Regions from separate parts of the Faecalimicrobium sp. JNUCC 81 genome, predicted to be linked through region 1. Evidence: riboswitches for the same ligand, from Rfam matches in the RefSeq annotation. Region 1 holds a riboswitch; each other region holds the start of a gene.
The links. A riboswitch is a leader RNA that binds a small molecule or an ion and turns the genes downstream of it on or off. The one in region 1 is predicted to bind cyclic di-GMP.

Region 1 (11,281 bases):
TCTTTAAAACCATAGTTAATCTTCCCCTTTACAAATAATATGTAAAAAGTATTATAAGCCTTTATTTTATAGCACACTCTATTTATCCAAACTTTCCAGGATTCAACTTTATAACATAATAAATAGTTTTTTAAATAAGGAAAGAGTTTAAGGACTTATGATATTCTTATATATTTTACTATTATATCAAGTAGAATTGTTCTAAATATAAATATTAATCATTAAAGTTATGAAAAATAGATAATTTATAAGATAATTTTGTTATTATTCAAAGAAAGTCATTAGGGGGATGATTTTATTGAATAGAGAAGAACAAATTAAATATCTAAAAGAACAGTTAGATTTAATATGTATTAAAAAAAATATATTAAGTTATGATGTGATATATCTTAGTCAAAAACTAGATGAATTAATTGTAGTAGAGCAAAAAAATAGGCTCGACAAGATATTTAAAGATTGAATTTATCAATTAAACCTTTGAAAAAATAAATGAAGTAATAATAAAGAATAGGAGAGAAATTTTGATATGTTGGAGAATGCTTGGATATGGATATTATTTATCATCTTTAAAATTATTTCAATCTATATACTTCTATATTTAGTATCGTTAGTATTAAAGATTATTGATAAAAGGAAAAATAAAAGAGTTTGAAGATAATACAATATTAAAATATCATAATGTATATAAAAATTATAATGCCCCAAAATCAAAATAAATTGATTTTAAGGGCATTATAATTTTTAATATAATTACTCATTTAATCCAAGTATGTAAAATAATTATAAAAATATACTTATAGTAAGTTTAGTTTTACTAGTAACTATCGGTGGCAAAATATTAATTTTTACAAATAATTTCATGAGTATATATTTCTGAATCATCTGCATTAGTATATTTTAATATAATTTTTATTTCATTAGCATCAACATCTTTCAAAAACTTTTGTCCCATTGCTTTAAATGATTCTTCTTGTTGACTTACACCCTTTTTTAGCACTTTTATAACTTCTTCATTTACTTCGATTTGTTCTGGTTGCTTATGAGTGTAAATTAAATTATTTCCATCTGCAGATATAGTCAGTTCTTTTGTCATCGTTTTTTCTAATTGAGATTTAACTATAGGATTATTTAGCAAATCTTCTATAGTCTCACTTTTTTTGTCATATTCTTTTTCTTGTTTTTTGTTAGAGTTAGTAATTTGGTTTTGACCTTCTTTTTTATTTGAAGTACATCCTATCATAGATAAGCTTAAAATCATTAAAATTAAATAAAAACTAATTCTTTTCATATTTTGTCTCCTTTTCTTTTAAAATACTAAAGGATTATATAATATATAAAATAAAAATAATCTATAAAACCAACCTATCATTAAGTGGCAATTTATAGATTCATTTAAATAATTTATAGAAAAATATAAATTTGTCACATAATGAAGAATTCTTTCGTCTTTATATTAAATAACATTTCTTATAAAAATGTACTAAGGAGGATATCTATGACAAAAATAAAAAAATATAAAACAACTGCCTTCATTATTGCATCTTTGATTTTATTTTCAAATAATACTTATGCAATTGAACGAAGCAACACAATCAATAATGAAATCAATTCTATTCAAACTAAAGATTCTTCAGCATCAGGAGCTAAATCTAAAAAAACTCATGATGGCAAAACATATGAAAACCAAGCTACAGCTGCTTATGTGTCTAATCAAAAAAGGGCTTATGGAAGCAATCTTATAAGGTCTCTTTCTGGAGCTGTTCCTTCTGGATACATGGGAAGCCATGTTAATTTATATAATAACTCAGATAGAGTTGTTTCAACTTCTGATTGGTACTATAATAATGGTTCTATGGTCGGTTTTTCAAGAATGGCTAATTATACTACAACTTCCGGGAGTTATTACACAAAATCAACGAATCATTTATATACCAGAGCTACAGGAAAATACGTACCATTTTCAGCAATTCCTAGTCCAAAAGTAAGTGCTGCAAAAAGAAATATAGATATACCAAAGGAAGAGTTAGAAGAAAGACAACAATTGTATGAAAATAAAAATATGATAGCAGCAGTAGGGTTAAACAATGTAGAAGGTTATATAAAAATAGATGATTTGTATGGTGAAATACCTAATAATCCAGAAGATGCTATTAGACTTCAAAATAAGAGATCAAAATCATTTTCTCAATATAGATTGATACCTTTATATAAAAATGATAGTAAAACTATAATTGGACAATACAAAATTGATTTTAACTTAGATAATATTGAAATCATTGAATAAAAATAAAAAATCATACTAACAATTTATTAAAAATAAATAGTTTAAAGAAGGTGATTTAATGAAGTTAAAGCTATATGCAGTAGGATTATCCATATCTATTTTAATAGTAGGATATGGAATATTTACTATAAGTTCAGCTGATAATAACAAAATATATAAAACAATCGATACAATTAGAGGATATTTTGAAACTAATAATAATGGTGAAACTTATGGAACTTATATTGATAAGGGCAATGGTGAATGGAAAGAACCTGATTTAATGGAAGTTGTTGGTTTAAATGATGTAGAAGGATATGTGAAAAAGACTGACTTATATGATAAAACAAACCAACCTAATAACCCAGAAGAAGCACTTGCTTATATGGAAAAGAGAGAAAAAGAAGGTCCTAGAATAATTCCGGTTTACAAAAAAGATGGAAAAACTGTAATCGGCGAATATAAAATTGACTAAGATATATCTATTATAAATTATTTTTAGGTCATGACATTGTTTTCTAGAAAATTGAGTACTTTTAGCTATAAAATATTATAAAGTTACAAAACTCTATACAAAAATAATACAAGATATATTAAATAAAAAAGCCCTTAAAATACATTTATATGGATTTTAAGGGCTTTAACTTTTATCTTAAATAATAACTTAAAGATAAGTTAAATCTTATAGTCTATTTTTATTATTTATTTGAAATTTAAAAAATATAGAACATTATTTAATATAATCAACATTTAAAATTGTTATAAATCTAGAATTATAGATGGTGTAATAAATTTATACCAAAAATCACTTTCTATATTGTGTTTAATTATTACTTTATTAATGATTGGGTGTTTATCTAGTATGAAATCAGATTTATATGGATTTTACCAGAGTGAAACAATAAATGGATATCACATTCAGTAACGCTAATAATAGCCTTATTGGTGATATTGATAATAAATAAGTTAATAAAATATTATATGAAGATTTAAGCGATAATAAATATAAAAGAGATTATTATACTTATTTGGATTAAGCAAAACAATTTTTAAAAATAATCTACGAGAATCTTTAAACAATAGAATTGATTTTGATATTATTAAATATATAAACCTTCATGACTCTTTAGATAAAGAAGATATATTGACCCTATACTCAATATATTATCAGAAAATTTCGTAAAATTATAGTCTTTTTTAATAAATGTTTTCTTGATATTATTTAACTATAAAATAAATACTTAATAAATAGGAGGTTAGACCCATGAAAAGAGCAGTTGTTATGGCTACAATACTATGCAGTGGATTATTAATAGGAGGAAATATAAACAGCGATATATATGCACTAGACATAAAATTAAATAACGCTGTTCATGAAGTTAGAAGTCTAACTAAAGAAGATGCTTTAAATATATTAGTTAAAAATAATAATAAAATTAATTATGTATATCAAGGTGATGAAAACGTATTTAACGTTCTAAAAGAAAAAGGATTAAAAGGATATACTTTTCTTCCAGATATAGAAACTGATCTGGGATATTTTATAAATAAAGAAACTAAAGACGTATACTATTTCCATCCAAGTGGTTACTTGGAGTTAATAAAATAAGTATTGCGTATTGGATGGCTAAAAATTGAATAAATATAAGATCTTGAATATATAACTTTTTATTTTTAGGTTATATATTCAAGGTACACTTCATTAGAGAGGTGTTTTATATGATTTTATACTTTAATAAAAGAACTATTTTTAAATATGAAATTATAGAAAATATAAATTATTATATTTCACAATCTAATCATGCTTTAGCATATTTATCTAAAAGAGATAATAAAGAGGCTATGAACATACTAAAAAAACTAAAAAAATCTTTAAAAGCCGAATATAATTATTATTCAAATCCTAAAGTATATAAATATATAAAATCTAACGATATAAATAGAATTTATTATTTTTCAATTGCCCTAGCTTTTTCTGGATTGCATAGAACCTACAGCTATAAGCATCTTTACGATAATTTATTTCATATTTGGGATAGTATCAGTAATAATGATATGTGCTTATTTTTAAATGACATTAAATATGTAGAAAAAAATAAAAAAGTAAGGCTTAATTAAGCCTTACTTTTTTATTTTTTTCTTGTTAGTTTCTTTATTTCATCAAATGCACTCTCGTTGCCATTTACACCAATCTTAGTTATCTTTTTAAACTTCTTTTTACTTACTATATCCTTTTGAGAATTAGATAATTTATTTGCAACTAACATTACTGGTGATTTTTCTCTTGCGCCTAGTACACCTACGGTTAACGAATCTACTAATTCATTTTCATTTTTTAATCCATTTTTAGTTACATATAAGTTATTCAAAAGTAATAAATAAAACTTATTTATTACTTTTGAATTGGTTTCAGTTCTATCTTCACTTGAAATTCTATCTATTGTCTTTTTATTTGTAATACTTGATAAATCATTTTCTGGTTTTTTGGAAACCACATTTAATCCTCCTATAATATAAGATTGTTGCATATATTCATATTTTATAAAATCTTTACCTTATGGGATATCTCCATTGTTATTAGTTAGTATTATAGATATATTATTTTCCGCTGCTATATGACTTATACTTACAGCATCTACTAATCCACTTTATCCATTAACTAATTCTATTTTTGATATATATTTTATTATGTCTTCCGAATTACCTGATACCCCGATGATGATATCTCTATTACATTTACTATCTTATTTAAGATCAAAGAAAAAATTATGAATAAACAAAACATTAGTAAGGATTTCGGAACTACTTTTTTAAGTATGGTCTAATATGGATATTAGGAGTAATTGGTTATATACTGATTTCTAATTGGTATTTTTGGATATCTTTTATAGTTTGAGTAATATATATTTTCAAAAAATACTAGTTTTAGTTATAAAATATTTGATAAATATAAAATCAATTAGTAGTTAAATTTCAGTTTATAGATATTTAAGTAAAATTTAATATAAAATATTATAATGGCTAATAAGTTCGGTTTTAATATAAAAAGCTTTAATAAAAATATTTTTATTAAAGCTTTTTATATTATTTATCTTTTATTTGTTTTTTTCTATTAATTATACTAAAGAGTATCAAGCAAATTGCACTTGCACCGATGTAAATTAATAAAGAGTCATCTCCTGTTTTAGGATTCAATTTTTCATTTGTAATATCGTCTATTGTTATTTTAAATGGCTTATCAAGCTCTGTTGGTGATACAACAGGCTTATCAGGCTCTGTTGGTGGTACAACGGGCTTGTCTGGCTCTGTCGGTGGTACAACAGGCTTATCAGGCTCTGTTGGTGGTACAACAGGCTTATCAGGCTCTGTTGGTGGTACAACAGGCTTGTCTGGCTCTGTCGGTGGTACAACAGGCTTATCAGGCTCTGTTGGTGGTACAACAGGCTTGTCTGGCTCTGTCGGTGGTACAACAGGCTTATCAGGCTCTGTTGGTGGTACAAAAATATAATTTTTTGTTTTTACTATAACGTTATTAGATAACAATGGATAAAGTTTTTTTCCATTTTCTTCAAATTGCGCTGAAAAATTATTAATAGCCTTTAAATTTTTCCTTGTTTTATTTGGTATCTTTACAGAATATTCTATAGTTATTTTATCTTTAGCATTTAATTCTAAATCTTTAAAGTGTACTTTTATAGACTTTACATCTTTATGATATTTATCATCCCAGATATCTTTTCCAATCATAGTTTTTCCATCGGAAGATAATCTTATTGGATTATTACCTAAACTATAAAATGTATCATAATTAGTTATTACATTACCTAAACTATCTTTCACTAATATACTATTTTCAATTAATTTAACATCAAATTGTGAATTTTTATTATAATCTAAAATAGGATTTTTATCATTTTTTGTTGGTAAAATATCATTAATATCAGTTAATTTAAGTGTATTACTAGAATTATTATTTACTTCTAATTTATAGTTTACTATATCTCCATCTTTTGCTAATAATTCATTTTTAGTAAAATTGTTTTGATTTTCTAATTTTGAATATTTACTTAATGTAGCATTCATACTCTCTACGAAATTTAATGAAGCACTTGAACTGACATATAAATCACCATATTGTATATTACCATCATAGTCAACACCATCTTCTACTCTATTATTCTGTGGAAAATCTGTTGATTGAACACCTTGAACAAACGGTATATCTATTGTAGAAACCCCTACATTATTTTTAATTTCATGTTCAATACTATTAATTTTTGTTTTTAAATTTATAACAATCCTACTAGATTCTGGAAGTATATATTTAAATTTCCATCTAATAATATTATTAATTTTATCTTTTTCAAAAGTCATAATATTATTTATCTCATCTTTACTTAATATACTAGTTCCTTTTCTATCAGTTATTTCTATATCATATTCTAGTACATCTATATTATGCGGCAAACTATCCCATATAATCGGATTAGGTAAATTTTCATTTACAGTAGATGAAAGTACTATTTTATAATTTAATAAATCTCCTATTTTTTTTGGCATATCTCCAACAATGGATTTAGAAATATTTGCATTGTAAGCCCTTATATACTCAACTGAATCACTTTTGCTTACTGATTTTGATTTAATACCGGACTCTGTTTTTGTAAAGTCAGCTTTATTAGTTAGTATTGTCCCACTTTGTAAAGTAGTGCCATTTTCATAACTTGGTTGTATTTGTGTATAAAATCTTATAGGTTTTGAATATATAAGCTCTGAAACAGGATTATTTATTACAATTTTTATTTTTGTTATATAGTTTTCATCTGTTGTAAACTGTTTCTCTATATTATGAATTGTATTTGTACCAAATATCATCTCATTACCTGAAATATTTAAATAATGAATGTAATTAGAATTTTGTTTTGTTGATATATATACATCCATACTCATATTATTTATACCAGATAAATCACTATTATTTTGAACTTTATATTTTCCGAGCTCTATTTTATTTAATCTCATATGATGAGGGAAAGTATCCTCTACCGTAAGATTATCTAAAATTCTAGATGTTGGATTTTGCATTACTATATTCCAGATACTAGTTCCTTCATAACCTACAGTCGGTTTCGAGGCTCTCCTTTTACCAAAAAAAAGTCCTTCTGCTTCATCTCTAACTTGATTATTACATTTTACACTTGTTAAGAGATTACTTTTTTTATCATATAATTTGGCTGTATTCAAAATAAATTCACTATCTACTAAGTCTAGATACTTTACCTTTATAGTTAAAGTAACTCTAGAATCAGATATATTTTTATTTATTTTAAATTCAATTTCTTTTTCCTGCTTATTATAATTAAAAGTTCCGATAGAAGCATTCTCATTTCCTGAGCTTTTAACATTATATCCTATAAACTCAAGATTTTTATTTGGCAAAACATCTATAATAGAAAATCCATTTAAATTAACTCGAGTGTCATTAGATATCGTTATATCATATTCTGCTATACCATTATCTTTAACAATTACACTAGATCCTACTTTTTGCTTAGATAGCTTTATACCTGTATTTACTTGTGCTATAGTTTCTTCAGATTCAACCTGCTCTGATTGTACACCACTATTTTCTAATGATACAAATGCTGTTATTTTACCTATATCGTTAGTTGAAGGTTCTTTAAATTCAACTGGAATTTTTATACTTCCGGTAATATCACTTACAGAATGTTTTAATTTTATTATTAGTTTATTATTTAAATAATTCACACTTTCTATTTCATCGCCTAAAATAATTGAGTTTTCTTTGAACTTTATATTTTCATTAAACTCAATATGAATGCTTGAAGAATCAGTTGCGTTCCCAAGTATTTTATATTGTATATTATAACTATAAGAATAATTATCATTTTCTGTTACAGTTAGCTTCGATGCTGATATACTTAACTTTGAATTTCTAAATATAACTGGTATGCTTGAAATAGTATACTCTGAAGGATAATTTATGGATGCATGCACAGATGCAGTAGAAGTATCTGGTAAAGCATTTTTAAATTTTACATTTATTTTTAAATTATCTTTTATTATTGTCCTAGAACTATTTGTTTTTAGTTTATAAATGATTGTCCCATTTTCATAAGTTTCATCAATTATATTTTCATTCGCTTCCTTATTTTTAAATTCGATAACTTCTAGTTCAGAAGGTATCGTTACTTTTATAGATGTTTCTTGTTGCCCTATATTATCCATTTCATAACTTATTCTATACTCAAATTCTTCATTTGGTTTTAAAATACTTTTATTAGTAGTAATACTAAATTTCTTAAGAGGCTTTATCAATTTTATACTTGGGCTACTATTAGTAGTTATAATTGAACCAGACTCACTAATTATATTAGATTTAAGTTGTAAATTAGTATTATCAGAAGTATTGTCATTAAACTCTAAATTTAGAGTAATTTTATTTGATAAATTATCACCTTTTTTTATTGTATATACAATACCTTCATCAGTTATTTCTTTATCTAATATATCATCATTGCTAGAGCTAGATATAATATTTACTAAATTAAAAGGAATATTTATCTTTAGCTTTAAAGGCTTATTTGATGAATCAATATTATACTCTAATTCATATATAAATTTATTTTTAGATACTACTTCTGACATATTAAAGCGTGTTGTAAGTGTCGCTTTTGATACACTTAATAATTTATCCTTATTCGTACTATCTGAATTATTAGATATATTTATAGAATGATCCATATCATTTTTTTCATCTTTGATATCCTCTAGTTCTTTATTTTTATTATCCAAATTTTTTTCTTCTACTGTATCAGTAGTATCATTTTTTTCAGAATTACTTTCATTTACTACATCTGTAGAAATTATCTCAGAATCAATAGTTTTTGATGCATCTTTTAATGTATTAGCAAATGAATAACTAATAGAGTTACTTAAAATAGAAACTATAAGTAAAATAGTACAAAATAGTTTATTTTGTTTATTTCTCACATTACATCCCCTCTCTTTTTATGATATATTTATCCTACTTATTTTTAATAAGTACGATAAGATAATTTTTACATAGCCGGTTTCACCACTAACTCCATGTATTCTAGGTGACCACATACAGAATACATCTCAAAGTATCTATTATTTAAATTTGGATGCTAATATGTGTTAGTTTAAATTAAATTCTATTATCGTAAAATTGGATAGATAAATTCTTCGATACAAACTCCCTCCCCCTATTTCCTTATTTCTACAAATAACAATGTAATTTATAAGATGTTTAAATTTAATTTATCATTTGAAGTTTTATATTTTCTATCTTTTTACTAAATATCGATTATTTAAATTGTTATATTATTAGCAACAAAGGTTTGACTTTGTATTTATTTAGATATATAACTTAAGCTTATATTTATAATACTTACATTAATATCAAATATATATCACTGAGTTTAATAGAAAAAAATATATTTTTTGTCAAATAATATATTTTCTTATCATAATATATCATTTTAAAGTAAAATGTTATAAAATGAAATGAAATAATATGTAAATACTGATAAATTTATACATTTTCTATCTATATATTGTTTTACCTTGTATCTTTTTTAAATATAAATTAGTGTATTTAGTTTAAAGACAGTAGTTAGTAAAGAAAAGTTCAAATTTAAAAGAAAAATAAACTAAGTTATATATAATTTGAAAGAAATTGGTATGGATATATTCGAAAATAATTTAGTATATTTTTTATGAAAGTTATAACTTTAATATATAAAATATATTATCTATGTCATTATATTAGTATATGGAAAATAGAAGATCAGAATAGTAGAAGATGCAGGGTGCGGCTGAGATGCTAGCGTATGGAACAGGAGTTATTATCGATGCCTCATTATAGACTTTCTACTTGATATAGCGGCACCACTTATTATTATAGTTATAAGCATAGTACTTATTATTTGTTAAGATAAGAGAAAAAATAAAAGAAAAGAAAAAATGAATACTTTGATGAATATAAAAAATTTATAATTAAAATTAGGAGGATATTTGTATGGAAAATAAAAATATTAAAACTAATCTATTTATAATAGGATTAATTTTAATATTAGTATCTCCTTTGTTTGGCTATACGTTGGGAGAAATTGCTATTAAATTAATAGGTGGAACAATGGATACTTCTACATATGAGTGGATTATCGAATCTACAACAGCAAATATTAGAATAATAGGATCAATATTATCTGTAATAGGAGGATTTAGTTCATTATTTTATCAATATTTTCTAAATAATAAAAATGATTAAATTTAAGAATAAAAAATTCAACTATTACTTAAATTTTACTTTATATAATACTTATATTTAAAATAAAGTTAAGCGGAGGAAATTTTATGAAAAACTGTACTGAATGTAATTATAAATTTACACTTAGTGATAGATTAAAAGGTTCATTTTTTAGTAAATTAAAATGTAAAAATTGCAATGCATTATATAAAGAAAAGAATACTATTTATTCACTGATATATTATAGTTCAATTGTACTTATATTTTTTATAGTGCGAGGTAGAGTAGGTTTAGAAAATCCAACTTTAAATTTTATTTTGTATATGATAATAGCAGTTCCAATAGTACTTTTATTTAACTTTATACCTCATAAATGACAAAGATATAAAAAAATTAATTGATAAAAAAGTGTCTACAAATCAAAATTTTCTTTAACAATTCTTAAAATTTCACTTTAAAGGACAGTTAGGTATTTTTAATAAAGTTAAAGCCATTAGAATCTAAATAAATGGATTCTAATGGCTTTTTTACTAGATATATTTAAATAAGTTTATATATATTTCTTAAATAATAATTTTTTAAATTATTGTTTGTTATAATTTCTATAATATACACATTTATAAAAGGGGTTGAAAAATAAAATGTTTAATACAAAAAAATTGATATTTTTTTTACTAATTGTAAGTGTTCTAGGTATCTTTTTACCTTGGTTTTTCTTTGAT
Region 2 (11,281 bases), on a different replicon from region 1:
CTTCTTAGATAAAGGATTAGAAGATTTATGTGTAACTAGAACTACATTTGACTGGGGTATAAAGGTACCATTTGATGAAAAGCACGTTATATATGTTTGGGTAGATGCTTTATGTAACTACATAACAGCTTTAGGATATATGAGTGAAAATGATTCAGAATACAAGAAATTCTGGCCAGCGAACGTTCATATAGTAGGTAAAGAAATAATGAGATTCCATACTATAATATGGCCAGCAATACTTATGGCTTTAGGTGAAGAAGTACCTACACAAGTATATGGACATGGATGGATATTATTTGATAATGATAAAATGAGTAAATCAAAAGGAAATATAGTTTATCCAGAACAAATGATAGAAAGATATGGAGTAGATTCATTAAAATACTTCTTATTAAGAGAATTTGCATTTGGTCAAGATGGAAACTATACTCATAGAAACTTCGTAACAAGATTAAATTCAGATTTAGCTAATGACTTAGGAAACTTAGTAAGTAGAACAGTAGCAATGGTTGAAAAATACAATGGTGGTATAATACCGATGGCTAAGGCAAATACTGAATTTGATAACGATTTAAAAGAAGTTGCTAGATTATCAGTAGAAAATTTTGAAAAAGAAATGGATAAACTTCAATTTAATGAAGCATTAGAAAGCGCTTGGAAATTAATAAGAAGAACTAACAAATATATAGATGAAACTATGCCTTGGGCTTTAGCTAAAGATGAAGCTAATAAAGATACTTTAGATACTGTACTTTATAACTTATGTGAATCTATAAGAATAATAGCTACTCTTATAAACCCAATAATGAATGAAACAGCTAAAAAGATATACTGTCAATTAGGTATAGTTAATGAAGAATTAACAACTTGGGAAAGTGTTAAGACGTTTGGTCTTATAGGAGAAAACACAAAAGTTCACAAAGGTGAAGCTTTATTCCCAAGATTAGATATAGAAAAAGAAGTAGAAGAATTAAATGAACTATTCTCAGAAAAAAAAGACGAGGTAGTTGAAAAACCTTTAGAACACAAAGAAAATATAACAATAGACGAACTAGATAAAGTAGAACTTAGAGTAGGTAAAGTAATAAGCTGTGAAAAGCATCCAAAAGCAGACAGATTATTAGTATCCCAAATTAAAATAGGACCAGAAACAAGACAAATAGTATCTGGAATAGCAGCTTGGTATAAGCCAGAAGATATGGTTGGTAAAGACGTTATAGTAGTATGTAACTTAAAACCAGTTAAATTAAGAGGTGTAGAATCTCAAGGTATGATATTAGCAGCTGGAAATGATGGAGATGACTTAGTAGTTCCAACAGCAATAGGTGCTAATGATGGATGCGAAGTTCGTTAATTAGTTAGGAGAAAAAATATGTTATTTGACTCACATGCACATTTAAATGATGAAAGATTTGATGAAGATAGAGAAGAGCTAATAAAGTCTTTAAGAGAGAAAAATGTTGATTTAGTAGTAAATCCGGGGGCAGATATAGAAACATCAATAAGCGCTATTGAACTTTCAAAGAAATATGATTTTATATATGCAGCTGTAGGAGTTCACCCACATGATGTTGGTGAACTTGATGATACTGCAATAGAAACTTTAAGAAAATTAGCTACTGAAAATGATAAAGTAGTAGCAATAGGAGAAATAGGGCTTGATTATTATTACGATAACTCTCCTAGAGAAGTACAAAAAGAGTGGTTTAAAAAGCAAATAGAGTTAGCTAATGAATTAAAATTACCTATAATAATACATGATAGAGATGCACATGGAGATACTTTTGAAATAATCAAAAATACTAAAAATCCTGAAATAGGATGTGTGCTACACTGTTATAGTGGAAATGTAGAATTAGCTAAGGAATATATAAAAATGGGTTGTTATATTTCTATACCAGGAACTGTAACTTTCAAAAATAATAAAAAAACTAGGGAGGTAGTAAGAGAAATACCTCTAGAGTATTTATTAATAGAAACAGACTCTCCCTATATGGCACCAGAGCCGCATAGGGGCAAAAGAAATGACCCATCATTAGTTCAATTTGTTGCAGATAAGATAGCACAAGAAAAAGGTATATCTTATGAAGAAGTATGTGAAGCTACAAAAGAAAATGCTAAGAAATTCTTTGGTATAAATAAATAAATTATAAAAAGCACATAAAATCTAACTAGATTTTATGTGCTTTTTTTATATATGAAACATATTTTTATAAAAAAACAGAAATGCATATAAATGAATAGACATATATACCATATAGGGTTTAATATATAGTTAGATACTTTGAAGCATATTCTGTATATGGGTACCTAGAATATGTGGAGTTATTGGTACAACCGGCTAAAAATATCTACTGATGTTTTTAGTCTTTTTTTATATAAAATAATGGGAGGGAATATGGGGCCTTTGAATATAAATAAATTTGAAGAAAAATATTGGGCAATAAGAGAAGATATCTTATCTAATGATAAGCCTGGATTTAGCATAGTATATCAGCCTAAAGTCGATATAATAAATAGAAATATAATATCATGGGAGATTTTAAGTAGATGGTATAATCCCAAGTTTGGGTTAGTACCTCCACTAGAATTTATAGAAATAATAAGAGATTTAGATAAAGAATATGAGTTTGATATACATGTATTTGAAAAAATGTGTAAGGATATAATAAAAAGTAACTGTATTTATAACACATATTCTATAAATATATCTATAAATACATTAAAGAGTCCTTCTATATATGAGGACATATTAGGAATAACAAAGAAATATTCAATTAACCCAGAACAAATAATACTTGAAATACTAGAAACAGACCCTATAAATGAATATGAAGGAATTATAGAAACAATAAATAAATTAGATGAAAAAGGTTATAAGATATCAATAGACGATTTTGGAACAGGATATTCTTCTTATTATAGATTATGTAATATTAATTTTGTTGAAATAAAAATACCTAGAGAGTTTTTACCAAAGCCTAATGATAATAAAGAAAAAAAGCTTAAAGTCTTAAGAGGAATTGTTGATATGGGAAAAAGCTTAGGATGTAAAGTAGTTATAGAAGGAATAGAAACACAAGATGATCATAATATAGCTATGAATCTTGGAATAGATTATGGTCAGGGATATCTTTACTCACGTCCAGTATCATTTAAAAAATATACAGAAATGATAATGATGTAATACATAAAAAATTTAGATAATTATTCTAATAAGAAATAGCGCTTATTTACTAAATAAGTGCTATTTTTTATGGTATAAAAGGTAAGTATATTTAAATATCTATAATTTAAAAATAATTTTAAAATTTTTCAAATAACCATTTAGGTCTAAGAAATAACCATTTACACACTATATATTGTAAAAATATATAAAAATATTATTCTTATATAATGATAAGGTATTTTTAATCAGAAAAGGAGGAACTATATTATATGGGTCAAATATGCATTATTTCTGATATTCATTCTAATATTCATTCACTAAGAAAATTCTTAAAATATATAGAAGAAAAATATGATATAGATTATATTTTAAATCTTGGTGATTTTGTTCAAGATGGGCCTAATCCATGCGAAGTATTTGATATAGTTATGAATGACAAAAGATTTATAAATATTATGGGTAATAAAGAATATGAATTAATCAATTATAATCATGATGATTGTTTGTTCTTTGATGAAGAAGAATCACATGAATTATGGACATTAGAAAAATTGGGAAATGATAAATTAAGTAAAATTAAAGAATTACCATTATCTAAGTCAATTGAGTTATTTGGTAAAAAAATTTTTATGATACATTCAAATTATGAACACTCAGACTCCTTTGGAGGTAATAGTTTAACAACTATAATAACAGAAAATTCTATTGAGAAGTTTTCAAAAAAAGAACAAATATTAAATATAAATAGTCATGATTATCTATTAATCGCAGATAATCATCTTGAATGTTTAGAAAATCACGAAAATTATAAAATAATAAAACCTGGAGCTATAAGTTCTTTAAGTAATAATACTATTAAATTTGCTTTAATAGACATTAATAAGGATGAAGAAAGTATTTATTTTAAAAATTTAAAACATGATGCATATGAAGTAGTTGAACAATGTGTACATGATAATGTTCCAGATCCTTATTGTAATATATATACTAATAAAATAAAAAAGGATATCTATGATGTTTATATAAGTTCTAAATATGATACAGATATAATCCCTATAGATTGGTCATTTTTCCCTTTAATAGTTGAAAAATTGATTAAAGAAAGTGACGTTATTCAATTGTCTTGTTTTAATGATGACTTAGAAGTAATTAGTGAAATAAGGTCAAAGTTGAATGTATTAGAAGAAGAGGAAACTGAAATTAACTCAAATCATAACCAAATATTTTTTAAAGTAAAAAAAGATAAAAATATAGTAAATCTTTTAATAAGTGGTTATTTAAATAAAAATAAATTAAAATGGTTTAGCATTTATTTTTATAAAGAAAATGATGTAGATCCTTATTTCATATGTGAACATAATGGATATGAAATTATTATAAATAATTTAAATAAAAATGATATTAATTTTTTTAAGAATATATCTAATAATGAAACTATAACGATAGATTTTTATTAAAATAATATTTTTATTATATTTTTAAGGAAAATAAAAAAGTGTAATTAAACATAAAAAAGCTGGCTTCTATATTAAATATAAGTCAGCTTTTTTATGTTTAAATTAATACTAGATATAATTATCTTATTTTAAGGGTATCTACACTGAAATGGTTATTAAGTAACCTAAAAATCAACCATATAAAACAACCAATTTCCATAAAATGGTTGAAATATTCTAGCTATAATAATATCCAATTATTGTAAAAAAATAATTTTAATATACTAAATTATAGAAAGATGTCGCATAATGTTTAAATATTAACATTGTTGTATTGTATAAGAGTGTAATTTATTATACAATAAAATGAAAATGTTTTCATAGATGTAAATTTGGCATACATATTGCTTAAAACAATAGTATAAAAAATTTTAAGGAGGTATAGTTATGATTTACGATTTTAATCCAATAATGGATCGTAGCAAAAACTATTCGGCAAAACATGATGAAGCAGCAAATAAATTTGGAAGGAAAGATATAATACCGCTTTGGATAGCAGATATGGATTTAAAAACAGCTCAACCAATAATAGATGCTATGATATATAGAGCTAATCAAGGTATGTTTGGATATACATCAAGACCAGAAAGATATTTCGAATTAGTAAAAGAGTGGCAAAAGAAAAAGAATAACTGGGATATAGATATAAAATATATGTCTCATTCAACAGGTGTAATGCCTATGATGTGCCACTTTATGAGAGAATTTTTAGGAAGAGGGGAAAAGGTTATTGTACAGCCACCTGTGTACTCAGAATTTTTCACAGCAGTTGAAGATTGGGGAGGAGAGTTATTATATAACCCTCTTAATTTAATAGATGGAGATTATTATATAGATTTTGATGATTTAGAAGAAAAAGCTAAACAGGGTGCAAAGTATTTAATAATTTGTAATCCACACAATCCAGTAGGTAGAGTTTGGACAAAAGAGGAGTTAACTAAAGTAGGAAAAATTTGCCTAGATAATGGAGTTATGGTTATATCTGATGAAATACATTCAGACTTAATGCTTTGGGGAAATAAGCATATACCAATGGCTTCTATATCAGAAGAGTTTGCAAGAAATACTATGACTTGTATATCAGCAACAAAAACTTTTAACTTAGCTGGATTACAAGTATCAACAACAGTATTCCCAAATATTGAGTTAAAAGAAAAGTATGAAGATGTTCAAGGAAGATTAGATTCTAAGAGAAATAATTGTTTTAGTTTAGTATCTAACATGGCAGCATATGAACATGGAGAAGAATGGTTAGAACAATTACTTGTATATTTAGAAGGAAATATAGATTACATTATTAATTTCTGTAAAGAAAATATACCTCAAATAAAGCCAAATAGACCCAATTGTACATATTTAATGTGGCTTGACTGTAAGGATTTAGGGTTAGATGGAGATGATTTAGTTGATTTCTTTATAAATAAAGCCAAATTAGGGCTAAATGACGGAAGAAGCTTCGGAGAAGGTGGCGAAGGATATATGAGGCTTAATGTTGCTTGTTCAAGATTATTATTAGAAAAAGCAATGAATCAGCTAAAAGAAGCGGTTCTTGGTCTTTAAATAAAATAAAAAATTAATTAGGGGGATTAAAATGCAAGCTGGAATGAAAAAACAAAAGAAAAGTTTTGTACTACGATCGCTAGATACAGTGGAGAGAGTGGGTAACTCTCTTCCTCATCCTGCTACAATATTTATAATATTAAGTGCTTTAGTAATAGCAGTATCAGCAATCATGGGTAATATGGGTGTAAGTGTTTCCTATGATGCGGTAGATACTGCAACAGGAGAAATTGTTAAGAACACTGTAACAGCTCAAAGCTTACTATCGCCAGATGGTATAAGATTTATGTTTACTAATGTAATTAGTAACTTTACAGGATTCTTCCCATTAGGACCAGTGTTTGTGGTAATTTTATGTGTTGGTGTTGCAGAAGGAACAGGATTCTTATCAGCAGGATTAAGAAAAATAGCGAAAGTAACTCCAAGAAAATACGTAACAGCAATGGTTGTATTATTAGGTATTGTATCAAATATAGCATCATCTACAGGTTACGTTGTATTAGTTCCATTAGGAGCAATAATATTTATGAGTTTTGGAAGACATCCAATAGCAGGTCTAGCAGCAGCATTTGCCGGGGTCTCTGGAGGATGGAGTGCAAACTTACTAATAGGTAGTAATGATCCAATGTTCGCTGGTATATCTACTGAAGCAGCTCATATGTTGGACCCTAATTATTTAGTTCAGCCAACTTCAAATTGGTTCTTCATGGTAGTATCAACATTTTTAATAACAGCAGTTGCTACTTATGTAACTGAAAAAATAGTTGAACCAAGATTAGGTGAGTATAAAGCTAAAGAAGAAGAGAAAGTAGTTAATGATATAACTGATCTAGAAAAAAGAGGAATGAAATTTGCGTTAATATCACTGTTATTATATGTTGTACTTATATTAGTTTTAGTAATTCCTGAAAATGGGGTGTTAAGAGATACAGAAACAGGGGGCGTTTTAAGTTCTCCATTTATGAGCAGTATAATCCCTATAATGGGTGGAGTATTCTTAGTACCAGGAATGTTTTACGGAATAGGAGCAAAGGTAGTTAAAAATGATAAAGATATAATAGAGTTAATGGTCAAAGGTATAGGAGGAATAACGGGATTTTTGGTTCTTATATTCTTTGCAGGTCAATTTATAAAGTACTTTGACTATTCAAATCTTGGAACAATAATATCTGTTAACGGAGCTCAAATTTTAGAAAAGACAGGATTTGTAGGTTTACCATTAATAATATGTTTCATAGTGTTAACTGCGATAATAAATATATTTATAGCAGTTGATTCTGCTAAATGGGTTTTAATGGCTCCTATATTTGTACCGATGTTTATGAGAATAGGGTTATCTCCAGAATTAACACAAGTTGTTTATAGAATAGGTGACTCTTGTACAAACGTTATAGCACCATTAATGCCATTTTTCGCATTAATAGTTGCATTCTGTCAAAAGTACGACAAAAAAGCTGGAGTAGGGACATTAATAACTACTATGGTACCTTACTCAATAGCATTTTTATTAGGATGGATAGTATTATTTATAGTATGGTACTTCTTAAATTTACCATTAGGTCCAGGAGCACCATTATTCTATCCTATGTAGTATTTAATTTTAAAATAAATTAAACCATATAAAAAAAGGAAGAGATTATCATGAAACCAAAGACTAGTAAAATAAAAAAAATACTTAAAAAGTATAATATAGATGGTGCTATAGTAAATTCTCCAGAGAATTTTACTTATATAACAGCATATTCTTCACATCAACACACAGTATCTAGACAACCACACTTTGCAGTGGTAATTTTAGATAATAACGAAGATACTAAGCCAGTAGCGATAGGAATGGATTTTGAATCAGAGGCTTTTTCAGATTACATGGATTGTGATGTTAAGAAATATAGTACATGGGTTGGAGCAAAAACTCTTGAACAAGTAATTGCTAATGAAGAAGTAGAATTAAACCCTAGATTTGTTACATCTTTAGATGTTGTTGTTGAGACAATAGAAGAACTTGGACTACAAAACAAAACAGTAGGATTAGAGTTAGATTATTTACCTGTTAACTATTACAAATCACTAGAAGAAAGATTACCAGAAGCTAAATTTGTTAATATATCTAATTTGTTTTTAGAGTCTAGATCAGTAAAAGAAGATGATGAGATAGAATATTTCAGAAAGCTTGCAAGAGTTGCAGATGAAGCATTAAATTATACAAGTCAATTTGTAGAGATAGGAAGAACTGAAAGAGAACTATTTGATATTTATTGTGAAAAGGTAATGGAATCGGGTATATGTTTACCAAGTGGATGGTCTTCTTTCTGCGCTGGTAAAAACTCAGGAAGACTTTGTAGGTCTATAGATAGAAAAATACAAAATGGAGACATAGTAAAATTTGATGGTGGTGTAAATGGAGATACTAATTTTTATACAACAGATTTTTCTAGAACTTGGATTGTAGGAGATGCACATCCTATAGCATATGAAATAAAGGAAAAGCTTTGTGAAGCACAAAGGTTAATGATAGAAGCTATAAAGCCAGGTCTAACTTTTAATGAATTATTTAAAATAGGATTTAATCATGTTAAGGCAGATTATAAGTTCTATGAAAGAGGGCATTTAGGACATAGTATAAGTATGGGACCTCAAACTGCAGATGCTCCATTTGTTTCAATAAATGAAAATAGAGAACTAGAAGAAGGTATGGTTATTTGTATAGAGACACCATTTTATATGACAGGATTTGGTGGGTTTAATATAGAAGATATGATTTTAGTTACTAAAGATGGATGTGAGGTATTAACTCCAATTACTCCTCATTGGCTAAATAAAAATAATTGCAAGTAATAGTAAAGTTTGAAAGGGTTCATATAGTTTATATATGAACCCTTTTACTTTTATTTTGGAAGAAGTATCACATTGAACCTATGTAAATGGGTAAGGTATAATAAAATTATATTTTAATTATAGAAAGGGCATTTATGAAGAAAAAAGTATGTATAGTAACTTATGATAAAGAAGCAGCTTTATTTTATGAAAAAATTTTATCTAATTTGTTTGGAGATACAATAGAGTTAGATACTATGTGGGTAGGAGAAAAACAAAGATTTGATAAGGTAAATCATGATTTATACGTAGTTACTACTTGTTCTTTTAGAGGAGATGTTATAGCCAAGTCTAAATTATCTAAACAAAATGATACGGTTATAATAGAAAGAACTATAGCTAAAGAAAGTCTAGAAAAACTAAAATCAGTTCCAGATGGTACAAAGGCATTAGTTGTAAATATAACGCCAAGAATGTCTATAGAAACTATTGCTCATTTAACGGATTTAGGTATAAATCAAATTAAATTTATTCCATATGATTCAAGTGATGATTATTTGCCTAATTATGATATAGTTATAACACCAGGAGAAACTAGATATACTAATAATTTTAATAAAGAAATAATTGATATAGGTGATAGAGTTTTATCTATAAATACAATCGTTGAAATTGCACTTAAGTTAAATCTAGAGAGCTATTTAGAGATGGAAAATTTCAAGAAATATTTTCAAAGTTTACCTAGGTCAAATTATAGTATAGATCATTTGTTTAATAAATCTATATATCTTGAAAGTAACTTCTATATTCTTCTAGAAATTCTAGAACTGGGTGTAATCGGAGTTGATGAGAACAATAACATTTATGCCTATAACAAAAAAGCAAGATCAATAATTGGTCTTGAATGCAAAGATATAATAGGGCAAAATGCTAAGGAATGCTTAAAAGAGATACCATTTGAAGATTTTAAAATAAATATGAAAGAAATAAATCATAAACTAATAAAAATAAATAATGTCGATATAGTTATATCCGTGAGACCTGTTATAAGAATGGATAAATATATGGGAGCTTTTGTTATTTTACAAAAATTTATGGAAGAAGAAAATAAACAGCTTAAAATGAGAGCTCAATTATCTAATAAAGGTCATTATGCAAAATATACCTTTGATGATATTTTAGGTAAATCTGCAATTATTGAAAAAACTAAAAATCTAGCTGAAAAAATGGCAACATCAAATGCATCAATAGTAATAACTGGTGAAAGTGGGACAGGGAAAGAACTTTTTGCCAACGCAATACATAATGAATCTAAAAGAAGTGAGTATCCCTTTTTAGCTATAAACTGTGGAGCTATACCTGATAATTTACTTGAAAGTGAATTATTTGGATATAATGATGGAGCTTTTACAGGAGCTAAAAAAGGTGGAAAGCTAGGGCTGTTTGAATTTGCACATAAGGGTACATTATTTTTAGATGAGATAGAAGCTATGAGCCCTATGCTTCAGATAAAGTTACTTAGAGTTCTTCAAGAAAAAGAAGTAATGAGATTAGGTGGGGATAAACTAATAAATGTAGATGTAAGAATAATTGCAGCAACAAATGAAAAAATTTCTGATTTAGTTGATAAAGGTAAATTTAGAAAAGATTTATATTATAGGCTATGTACACTACCTATAGAATTACCTCCCCTTAGAGATAGAGGAGAAGATATATTCTTATTAATTGATAAGGCTATGAATGAGTTTGGTGGTAATTTTAAACTTTCAAAAGAAGTTATGATAATGTTTAAAAATCACAATTGGGAAGGCAATATAAGAGAACTTAGAAATTATGTAGAATATTTTTGCTATATAGGAGATGAACTAATAAAAAAAGAAGATTTGCCAGTTTCATTTAAAGAGAGACGAAAATCGGATAATAATGTAGAAAATATAAAAGCTGTATCTGAATTAGAACAATTAAAAAGAATTTCTGGAAACCGAATAGAAGAGTACTTATTTGTATTAAAATCAATAAGTGAAGCTCATAAAAATAGTCTATCGATAGGGCGTAAAGCTATATCTGATAAATCAAAAAAATATGGAATTAATCTTTCAGAACAAGAAGTTAGAACAATACTTACAAAACTAGAAAGTATTAATTTAATATCAATTTCTAAAGGCAGAGGCGGAACTAAGATGCTTATGGAAGGTATAAAATTAGTAGAAAACTTATAAAATTAAGGGTATATTTGAAA
Region 3 (11,281 bases), on a different replicon from region 1:
CATAACTTACTCTTTTTATTCTTTTATTTATTAATTCATAGATTTAACAAATTGTTCTAAAAAATTAAAATCTATATTCTCTTCAATAACATTATATATACGTACAGTATCAATACCTGGTATCACCTTAAAATTCTTATAGACCTTAAAATTCTTCTTGTATAAGACTATTGTAGTTAAAAACTCTTTACCATTTTTAAAATTTATAACATAGCTTTCCTCATCATCGAGTTTTTCTTCTAGCTTATTTTTTAGCAATAATACTGGTATACTTTTATATTGTTTTAAAAAGTTTTCTAATTTCCCAATTCTTGTTATATCTGTTGTTGATGTTACAGTACCACCTTCAAGTATATTATTTCTATGGATTACTTCAATAGTTAAATTATTTTTCGGCAAGTTATCTAAATTAGCTCTTGATGATAAGTTCTTTGGGAAAAGTACAAAGGCTAAAATCACAATCACAATTATAACTTTCCATGGGATAGCATTTCTTTTTTTCATATTTATCCCTCCCTTTAACGGTATTGTCAAAAATATTCAGTATGTTCGCCAATTTACCACACAGAAAACTGGAAATTAACCTCTTTCAGTAATTTCATTTGTTATCAATGATTTTGAAACATACATTGCTTTTATTATATTCTTGAAGCGGGTGTGATGAGAGGTACCCTCTACGAATTTTAGCTGCGCTTTTTCACATTTGCTGATAACTGAAGATACAGGTCGTAGCGCCTCTAACAATTCTTCTTTTGTATATTTGTCCGAAATATTTTCACCTGTTATCAATGATTTTGAAATATACAATGCTTTTATCCTGTTCTTAAGAAGTGTGTGATGAGAGGTACCCTCCGCAAATTTGGGATGTATTTTTTCACAGTTACTGATAGTTGAAGATACAACTTGTAGTGCCTCTAACAATTCTTCTTTTGTATATTTGTCCATAACATTTTCACCTCAAATTCTTATTTATATTATATTACAGTCTTTAACTTAATTATATCTAAATTTAAAGTTTAATAAAAGGTCTACAAAATAGCTGTTTTCATGGACACTTTTATTCTAAATAATACAAATTCATAAAGTGAAATTTAGAAACTAATACAGTTTTAAAATTAAATCTTGTATTATAGAGCACTAAATATAAAGTAGGTGATATATACAATGGAGTTAAACGTGTTAAAGGATTTTATAAAATTATACCCATTTAGGTACAAAAAATGGCCTTTCAGGCATAATGTATTGCAAAATTAAGGTTCATCTGGTAGTTTAGTAGTGGAATCAAGAAATTATCATAAGCAAAGAGGAGAACTAATAAACTGTGAATGTAGAAAACTTATGCTTAGATGAGAATATAAAATTAAGATTTATAGGAAAAAATCAGGATGCGATATAACTACAAGAAATAAGGCATATTACTATGACATTATAATGATAAATTACAGTTTAATATTTGATTGGTTTTTATAGGTGCTAAATTTAAATGATATAAATATTATATATAGTACTTAGGGGGCAGGAGATGAGTAAAATAAGTAAAATTATAGTAAGTGTAACTACAATAGTAGCAGTACTTATAGCGTTGGCTTTGATTAAAAATATTAACGATGGATACAAATTATCTATTACAAATACAACTGATTCAACTATTATTGATTTAGAATTAAGGTATAAAGTTGGTGGAGTAATAAAAACAATTTCTAAAATAGATCCAAATAAATCTTGGAAAGAAAAAGTAGATACTAAACAAATTCAAGGAGAAAATTCAATATTCTTAATATATAAAGATAAAAAGGGTAATATACATGATGAATGCTTAGTTGGATATTTGGAAAACGGATATAGTGGACAAGTTTATGCAGTTATTAATAAAATTGATGAAGATGGAAAATTAGAGATAAGTTTAGAATAAAAAAATATTTTACTATTCAATTAGTAATAGCAATAAAATATGAAGTAATATTGGGGGAGGATAAGATGAAAATTAAATCAGAAAATATAGCATCTATTATAATAATATTAACTATAGTATATGTTATAGGAACTCCTACTGGAGCATTAAGGTTTGCAATTGCAAGAACAGGAAATCCAATTACTGCAGTAAACCTTAAAATATCAGATAAGCCTTATAAGAAGAAAATAGGAAAAAATCAAATGATATATACTCTAATAAACCCTCCTGTTGAAAAATCTACTTATAGTGAATTGAAAAACTGGATTATAACAAAGTATGGACTAATATACTGGGGTAACTTTTATGGTTTGTAAAATTAAATCCTAACCATAGTAGAAGGAGGATTGTAAAGTATGTCTGAAAAAGTAATGATTAAACCAAATAGTATAATAAAGTATATAATAATAGTAATTTTTTCTATGATAGGATCTATAATATTTTATTCGTCTAAATTTCTTGGAACATTTCCAATACCTGTCATAATTCCATTTTTACTGGTTCTTATATATAAAGAAGTACTAAGTATAATAATAATAGGGTCTATTAGTATTTTAGTTACTAAATTATTTATGCCAGAATTAGGATATAATATAGTTTTAATAATAATGGGTATACCTTGGCTAGCCTTAATTGCTTATTCAGGAAAATATGTAAATGAATATATACATGAAGAAAATAGATTAAAAAGATTAAGTATAATAATATCAGTTGTATTATTTATGATAATCAGTGTTTTCTTTTATATGGGGTTAAAGAGAGATCCTATAACTTACTTAAAATCTAAGTCTGTACTTGAAGAATATGTTAATAAAAATTATAAAGGGAAGTTTATTTTAAAAGACTTTAATTGTTATACATTTCCAGAATTATATTATACGTATAGTATTAAGGATAAAAAGGATGGAAAAGTTTATTATTTATCTTATAATTTATGCAGTAAAAATATATTAGATGGATATCAAAGTGATAAAATAGATCAAAATGTTGAATCAAAGTTAATAAATAAGATAATTTCAAAAACTAATTTTAAAAAAGAAAATATAGAAGTTATGTATATAAGTACAGGAGAAAAATATGATATAGATTACGATTTAGAGAAAAACTATTCAAAGAAAGAAATAGAGTTATTAGACTTATGTTTATATAAAGATATAAATAAGATAAGTAGTGAAGAATATCTTTATAATAATTATGATGAATTTTCAAAGGGTGCCTATGAAATAATAAATGCACTTAAAGAAACTGATTATAAATACAAAGAAATTTATATTAGTTCAAGTTCATCTAAAGAAAATTATAGTATAAATATTAATAATATAAATAAAGTTAACTCTTTAGAATACATAAAAAATAATGTAGAAATACAAAAATAACAAACCGAATAAATAAAAACGACTGTATTGTATAAATACAGTCATTTTTATTTATCATTCATTGCTAAATTTCATATCTTTTACAATATTTTCATTACTATCTAAAAATTTAATTGTAAAATCTTCGCTATTTACACCATTATGAATATTATTTATTGTATTTTCAGCTATTTCTAAATACTCTGGATATACGGCTAAGAAATAATCGTTGATTTTTAGGTCAATTTTATAATCTTTTTTACCTAAAGTAATAACCAATTTAGAAGCATTGCTATTTTTACCGTAAACAATAACACTATAAGTAATTTTATCTGTTGATGGTTCTAATTTAGACATAAAATCTATAGTATAGCCCACATCATTTCCAGTATAATACCCATAGCCTTCATATGAATTTGCATATCTAGATTTACCATATTTAACTAAGGCTTGCGTAGCTAATCCGTCTTCGTTTTTGAAAAGATAAAATTTCTTATCTTCTAAATCTTTAGAATCAATAAATTTGCCACTATTATCTTTGAAAATTTCTATGGCTAATTCTTCATTAGATAATTTATCAGACCCTGTTTGATCATAAACATAATAAGTATACACACTAAATATCAATATACTTATCATAGATAGGACTTTTATACTTTTGTTAAATATGTTTTCTGTATAAGAATCATTTATACTTTCTAAAGTATTATTAAGTTTAGTCTTTTTAACTACTTTTTTTAATAACTTATAACATAATAGACCTAACATTGCACCAGTAGTATTAAAAATAATATCATCTATATCAGATACATTATATCCTACAAATAGCTGAACTACCTCTATACTTAATGATGAAATAAATCCTAGAAAAAGTATTTTAGATATCTTATTATACTTTTCATAATATTATACTAATTTTATGAAATTATACCTATTTAGGTACAAAAAACGGCATTTTAAGCACAATGTATTGAAAAGTTAAAGTTAATTTGATAGTTTATTAGTAAATCTAAGAAATTAAATTATGCTAAGATAGAAAATATAGTAATTAATTATGACAATTACCTAAAATGAATTAGAAAAAGTTAAAGAAGAAACTTTAAAAATAGATAAATTATACTATAAAATACAAATATTATAATTAAGGAGAATGAATATATGATAAACATTGATAAATGTCCAAATTGTGGTTGCGATGAAATAGAGAGAGGAATACAAAAAGGTTATGGAAGTATGCAGCCAATGGATTCATTTGGACTGAGCTCAAATATAATAGCATATATATGCACAGAATGTGGTTATATAATAGCTATGAGAGTAGAGAAGCCAAAGAGATTTAAATAAATTTTTAGGGTGTTAATCTTATGGTTTTAAGTAAGTTTACTTTTATAGCTTATGAATAATATTAATTAAAATCAATAACGTGTTATACTAAGTTTGCAAGGAGTGATTACTATTGGAAGAGATAAATATTAAACAATACATTAGATATGTAAAATTAAACAAAGATAAAATAGATAATATAAATAAGTATCCATTTTGTCTACCAATTATAAAAAATTTAGACAAATTAGAATTTCATCCTAAAGTTACATTCTTAGTTGGAGAAAATGGGAGTGGAAAATCCACACTATTAGAAGCAATAGCAGTATCTTACGGATTTAATCCAGAAGGTGGTAGCAAAAACTTTAACTTTTCAACTTGTGATAGTCATTCAGACTTACATAAATACATAACACTATCAAAAGGATTTAAAAAGCCTAGGCAAGGATTTTTTCTAAGAGCAGAATCCTTATACAATGTTGCATCTAATATAGATGAACTAGATAAAGAGACTATGGGTATGCCGATTATAAACGCATATGGAGGAGTATCCTTACATAAGCAATCTCATGGAGAATCATTTTTATCTATTTTTCTAAACAAGTTTTCAAGAAATGGAATTTATATTCTTGATGAACCAGAAGCAGCTTTATCTCCAGCAAGGCAAATGGCAGTATTAACTAGATTAAATGAACTTGTTAATGAAGGATGTCAATTTATAATAGCAACTCATTCGCCAATACTTATGGCTTATCCAAATTCAGTAATATATGAAATAAAAGAAGAAAAGATAACTACTGTAAATTATGAAGAAAGCGAGAATTATCAAATTACTCAAGATTTTTTAAATAATAGAGAAAAGTTTTTAAAAATACTTATGAGTTAATTAAATATATATTTAAATTAAATAAGATCCCCTAGAAATCAAAATGATTACTAGGGGATCTTAAATGTGTATACAATAATATTTAAATTTTAAGTTGTAAATAAATAATTAAATACAACAGAAAGAATTTTAACTACTAAATTTGATCAATGGACCTAATTTGCAGGTCGTTGTTTACATGAGTGTAGCGAATTTTATTTAGAATATTTTTCACCTAAAGATCTAAGTGAATCTAATATTGAAGCCTCTGGGTCATAATTTGCAATTACGCTTTCTTCAACTATATTAGCTCCTAAGCTTGTAATTCTTTCTTCCCAGTCTCTCATCCATTGGCCATCTCCCCAACCATAAGATCCAAATAGTATTACTTTTTTATTATCTAAAGAAGAGATACTTTCCATAAAAGGTTCCATTTCACCTTCTTCTAAAACTTCATCTCCCATTGCAGGGCAACCTAAAAATAATACATCAGCTTCATCTATATCATTTAGAGTAGCTTTATCAACACTTAATAACTTAGCATCATCATTACAACCTGAAAATATAGATTGAGCCATTGTTTCAGTGTTTCCTGTGCCACTCCAATATATTATATTAACTTTATTCATATCAATCTACCTCCGTAAATATTATTTAACTTAATTAGATAATAGCATATTAATAATTATTTGTAAATAAAAATGATAATTAATATCAATAAAAATAAAACACTCTAGATAAATGGTTTATAACTAGAGTGCTTATGATTTTGAGAAACTGAGCTGATTTGTAGGTTGTTGGTGACATGAGCAAAGTGAATTTTTTATAATATGAAATTTTCAATGCCGAAAGCTATACCATCATTATGTACAGTTTTAGTTACTTTTTTAGCATAACCTTTAACTTCATCACTTGTATTTCCCATATCTATACTACATTCAACAGTTGATAGCATTTCTACTTTATAAGTTTCTATATCTTCAATGTCAAAATTGCTTTTTAAGTATTTTCTAGATACATTGTATTGAAAAAAAATGTATGGATACAATTGAGTTTAAACAAGTATTTCAGAAGATATTAATTGATAATACGTATAAATTGTACTACTATTTTTATTGTTAAAGTAAAAATTTAAAGGTAGGGGGAATTTTGTATGAATAGTAGATATGGATTAAATAAAAATTTAGCACAAATGTTAAAGGGTGGAGTAATAATGGATGTTACAAATCCAGCTGAAGCAATAATAGCAGAGAAAGCAGGAGCTTGTTCAGTAATGGCTTTAGAAAGAGTCCCATCAGATATAAGAAAAGATGGTGGGGTAGCAAGAATGTCAGACCCTAAAATGATTAAAGAAATTCAAGAAGCGGTAAGTATACCAGTAATGGCAAAGGTTAGAATAGGACATTTTGTAGAAGCACAAATACTTGAAGCTTTAGAAGTAGATTTTATAGATGAGAGTGAAGTATTAACTCCAGCAGATAATATATATCATATTGATAAATCTAAGTTTAATGTTCCTTTTGTATGTGGAGCTAGAAATTTAGGAGAAGCTCTAAGAAGAATAGGTGAAGGTTGTGCAATGATAAGAACTAAAGGTGAAGCTGGAACAGGAGATGTAGTTGAAGCAGTTACACATATGAGAACTATGATATCCGATATAAGAAAAGTGGTATCTATGGGAGAAGAAGAGCTTATGAATATTTCTAAGGAAATGGGTGCTCCATATGATTTAATAAAATATGTTCACGAAAATGGTAAATTGCCAGTAGTTAACTTTGCAGCAGGAGGAATTGCGACTCCAGCAGATGCAGCTTTAATGATGCAACTTGGATGCGATGGTGTATTTGTAGGATCTGGTGTATTTAAATCAGATGATCCTGAGAAGAGAGCAGAGGCTATAGTTAAGGCAGTTACACATTACAATAATCCTAAAAAACTAGCTGAGATATCAGAAGATTTAGGTGATGCTATGAGTGGAATATCTGTAAGTAGCTTAGCAAATGAAGAAAAGTTAGCAGTTAGAGGATGGTAATATGAATATAGGGGTATTAGCAATGCAAGGTGCTTATAGAGAGCATATAAATATGTTAAAAAAATTAGGTACAGAATCTATAGAGATTAGAAATAAAGAAGATTTTGAAAATATTGATGGGATTATTATACCTGGTGGGGAAAGTACAGCAATAGGAAAATTACTTAAAACACTTGATTTACATGTTACATTAAAAGAAAAAATTTTAAGTAAAACTCCTGTATGGGGAACTTGTGCAGGTATGATTTTACTTGCTAAAGAGATTAAAAATGATGATGTACATATTGGTACAATGGATATAGAGGTTGTAAGAAATGGATATGGAAGACAATTAGGAAGTTTTAATACAGAAGAAAAAGTAAATTACATAGGAGATAATATTCCTATGGTATTTATAAGAGCGCCTTATATTAAAAATGTAGGTGCTAAAGTAGAAGTACTATCAAAAGTTAATGGAAAGATAGTAGCAGCAAAAGAAAATAATATGCTAGTTACATCTTTTCATCCTGAATTAACTGATGATTTAAGAGTTCATAAGTATTTTTTAGATATGGTTAAAAAAAGAAATTAGATATTACTAAAATAGCTATAAGTAAAAAGCTATGACCATGAAGTCATAGCTTTTTTATGTAAAACCTATCTTTACAATCTATAAATATTACGTTATTTTAAGTCAACGTTAACTCAGCTAAAATAGTAAAAGAGTTTAAAAAATTATCATAAATTAATTTAAAATATACAAATTTGAGATTATTATAAAGCCTACAATAATTAAATATAATAGGCTTTATTTTTATGCAAGTAATATTAATAGTAGTGGCATAATAAATTTATATATAGTACAAAAAATATAGGTAGATAAGGAGGGTAATATATGAATAAGGAATTGAAGTTTTACACGATTTCATTAATCACCATAAGTATGATTTTTTATACAATATCGATAATAACAACACAATTTAATATATTAACTTTCGGGACACCTATTTTTATGATAATTTATGGTATTGCAGGATATTCACCTTCTATTGCAGCATTTATTACATTTAAAAGATACTATAATAAAACTAATGAATTTAAATTATTTTTAAAATCTATAATAAATATAAAACAAAAGCCGATTATGTATTTATACACTATTTTTGCTCCAATTATATTATGGGCATCTGCATATATAGCTTTTAAAACTCAAGGCAACAATTTATTGATGCTACGATATCCACTTAGCTTAATTATTTTTATTGTACCTTTTGCAATTATTGGAGGAGGACTTGAAGAAATTGGATGGCGTGGATTTCTATTACCGAGGCTTCTAGAAAGATTTTCTCCAACTATAGCTACTTTAGTACTTGGATTTGTTTGGTCAATTTGGCATATTCCAATGTGGTTTGTTGTAGGTTCACATCAACAAAAACTTATGTTTATACCATTTGCTATAAGTTGTATTGCTACATCATTTATAATGACTCCGTTATTTTATAAAACAAAAAGTATTTGGTTGTGTATACTTCTTCATGCAATAGACAATGCTTGTTTTTATGTATTTTATGTTTCAGTAGATTCAAATTTAATTACATCTATTTTTACATTAATTACTGCAATTATAATATTTTATATATTTCAAGAAAAATTATGAAAAAATAATATTATAAATTATTAATTTTAAAGAAACTAGAATTTATAATCAGATATAGAAGCTAAGAATTCTAAAAGTTGATAAAAAATCGATTAAGTCTGATTAATCAAAATTAAATGAAAATTTATACTATGCAAATGATGGAAAAAAATGTATAATAATAATGAAAATAATTTTAAAATAAAATTAAATAGGCAAACCTAGGGAAATCTGGGGACGCAAAGCTATAGGGACTAAGGTTTATAACTATGTCAGCCAGTTGCCAAAGAGTACATTATACTTTTTGTTTTTAAGCTTAGTTAATTAATATTATTACTTTTGTTTATTGTGAAAATATTAAATTTATTAGGTAATATACAAGGCTACTCTTTTTGAGTAGCTTTTTTAATGTACTTCTGAGGGTTATAAAACTAATCAGGAGGTAAAATATGCACAGAAAAAAAATAGCAGCCGTAACTATGGCAGCGATAATCACTAATTTCTCAGCTACAACAATAGAAGTTTTAGCAAGTGAGATACCGAACAGCAACACTTCAAAATTAGAAATTTCATCTGAAAATGAAGTTAAGAAAGCTACTATAAGTAAATTTGATTTATATAATAATGATAAATTAAATGCTTATAATGAAGTATTCAAAATGGACAACTCAAACATAACATCTATAACTAACAATGGTGGGAAATATGGAAGTGACAACATTGAGAAATCTATAGATGGAAATCTAAAGACACACTGGGAAACTGGAAAACCAAATAGCTCAGAATTCACAAATGAAGTAGTAGTTGGGTTAAATGAAGTAACTAACTTAAACAGAATCGTATATGCGGCAAGACAAGTATCGGCAAAAGGTAAAGGTTTTGCTCAAGAAGTTGAAATATATACTTCTCTTACAAATGAAGGCGATGACTTTAAACTAGTAACTAGTGGAGAGTATAAAGGATCTAGCGGAGATATAGTAGAGATTAAGTTCAATTCAACTGAATTTAAAAGAATAAAATTCAAATTTAAAAAAGCTAATCAAGAGTGGGCATCAGCATCAGAATTTATGTTTTATAAAGCAGATGAAATAAGTGATAAAATGAAAAGCTTATTTACAAATAGCTCTAAGAATCAAGTTAGTGAAGAATTTAATAGTATAGAAAAAATAATTGCTTTAGAATCAGACGTTAAAAATCATCCACTATACGAGGATTTTAAAGAAGATATAGATAATGCTAAGTTAATTGTTGATAAAAAAGAAGTTAGTTATACTGATGCAAAAGTATCTAAGTTTAAAGATATAAACAGTGACTTACTTCCAGCATATAATGAAATTTACAAACTACCTTCTAATAAGATAGTATCGATAACTGCTAATGGTGGAAGTTATGCAGAAAATGCAATATCTAGAGCAATAGATGGAAATCCACAGACTAAATGGCATTCTGCTAAGCAAAATTCTTCAAGTTTTACAAATGAAGTTGTAATGGAATTAAGTGAATTAACTAAATTAAATAGAATAGTATATACTGCACCTCGTGGTTCAAATAGAGGATTTGCTGAAGCATTCGATATATACGCTTCAACAACATCTAAAGGTGACACTTTTGACTTAGTATCTAGTGGAACATCACAAATAACTCAAAATTCTATTGAAATAAGATTTAATCCAACAGAGTTTAAAAGGGTTAAATTTGTATTTAAAAAAGGATATGAAAACTGGGCTTGTGCAGCTGAGTTTGGGTTATACACTCAAGATAAATTAAGCGAAAAAATGGATAGACTATTTAAAGATTCTGCGATGAGTCAAATTGGAGATGAATTTAATACTGTTGAAAAAATAAAAGCATTAGAAGAAGAAGCTAAAAGTCATCCATTTTATGAAGATTATAAAGAAAATTTACTAAATGCTATAGAATTAGTACAACAAGGGGAAGTAACATCTACTAATGCAATTATAAGTAAATTTACACCTTTTTACACGTCTCATATAAATGAGTATGATAAAGCGTTTAGAATAGGTAGTGAAAAAATAGCAAATATATCGAATAACGGCGGTCAATACGGGGGATCAGCATTAAAATTTGCAGTTGATGAAGATATAAATACACATTGGGAAACAGGAAGACCAAACTCTGA

Region 2: linked by a shared signal. The riboswitch ahead of JNUCC81_RS18040 (EAL domain-containing protein) and the one ahead of JNUCC81_RS19260 (hypothetical protein) in region 1 are both predicted to bind cyclic di-GMP.
Region 3: linked by a shared signal. The riboswitch ahead of JNUCC81_RS10110 (NPCBM/NEW2 domain-containing protein) and the one ahead of JNUCC81_RS19260 (hypothetical protein) in region 1 are both predicted to bind cyclic di-GMP.

Annotation. Positions count from the first base shown of each region.
Region 1 is NZ_JBSJXY010000002.1:50,285-61,565, forward strand. It holds gene JNUCC81_RS19220 (cell wall-binding repeat-containing protein) at 1-13, opposite strand, end outside; gene JNUCC81_RS19225 (Spo0E family sporulation regulatory protein-aspartic acid phosphatase) at 299-460, shown strand; gene JNUCC81_RS19230 (DUF4854 domain-containing protein) at 839-1,288, opposite strand; gene JNUCC81_RS19235 (hypothetical protein) at 1,496-2,284, shown strand; gene JNUCC81_RS19240 (hypothetical protein) at 2,343-2,738, shown strand; gene JNUCC81_RS19245 (hypothetical protein) at 3,528-3,872, shown strand; gene JNUCC81_RS19250 (hypothetical protein) at 3,983-4,381, shown strand; gene JNUCC81_RS19255 (cell wall-binding repeat-containing protein) at 4,393-4,758, opposite strand; gene JNUCC81_RS19260 (hypothetical protein) at 5,348-9,277, opposite strand; cyclic di-GMP riboswitch class II at 9,343-9,426, opposite strand; gene JNUCC81_RS19265 (hypothetical protein) at 10,329-10,580, shown strand; gene JNUCC81_RS19270 (TIGR04104 family putative zinc finger protein) at 10,667-10,936, shown strand.
Region 2 is NZ_CM132203.1:3,682,553-3,693,833, reverse strand. It holds gene metG (methionine--tRNA ligase) at 1-1,357, shown strand, start outside; gene JNUCC81_RS18045 (TatD family hydrolase) at 1,376-2,149, shown strand; cyclic di-GMP riboswitch class II at 2,272-2,355, shown strand; gene JNUCC81_RS18040 (EAL domain-containing protein) at 2,402-3,190, shown strand; gene JNUCC81_RS18035 (metallophosphoesterase family protein) at 3,442-4,629, shown strand; gene JNUCC81_RS18030 (MalY/PatB family protein) at 5,056-6,228, shown strand; gene JNUCC81_RS18025 (AbgT family transporter) at 6,260-7,819, shown strand; gene JNUCC81_RS18020 (M24 family metallopeptidase) at 7,870-9,063, shown strand; gene JNUCC81_RS18015 (sigma-54 interaction domain-containing protein) at 9,198-11,261, shown strand.
Region 3 is NZ_CM132203.1:2,050,798-2,062,078, reverse strand. It holds gene JNUCC81_RS10180 (hypothetical protein) at 31-504, opposite strand; gene JNUCC81_RS10175 (hypothetical protein) at 580-945, opposite strand; gene JNUCC81_RS10170 (hypothetical protein) at 1,523-1,912, shown strand; gene JNUCC81_RS10165 (hypothetical protein) at 1,978-2,268, shown strand; gene JNUCC81_RS10160 (hypothetical protein) at 2,308-3,327, shown strand; gene JNUCC81_RS10155 (hypothetical protein) at 3,382-4,074, opposite strand; partial or broken gene JNUCC81_RS10150 (hypothetical protein) at 4,105-4,149, opposite strand; gene JNUCC81_RS10145 (hypothetical protein) at 4,465-4,650, shown strand; gene JNUCC81_RS10140 (AAA family ATPase) at 4,763-5,515, shown strand; gene JNUCC81_RS10135 (flavodoxin) at 5,710-6,123, opposite strand; gene JNUCC81_RS10130 (HAD family hydrolase) at 6,318-6,542, opposite strand; gene pdxS (pyridoxal 5'-phosphate synthase lyase subunit PdxS) at 6,648-7,526, shown strand; gene pdxT (pyridoxal 5'-phosphate synthase glutaminase subunit PdxT) at 7,528-8,097, shown strand; gene JNUCC81_RS10115 (CPBP family intramembrane glutamic endopeptidase) at 8,401-9,162, shown strand; cyclic di-GMP riboswitch class I at 9,346-9,429, shown strand; gene JNUCC81_RS10110 (NPCBM/NEW2 domain-containing protein) at 9,591-11,281, shown strand, end outside.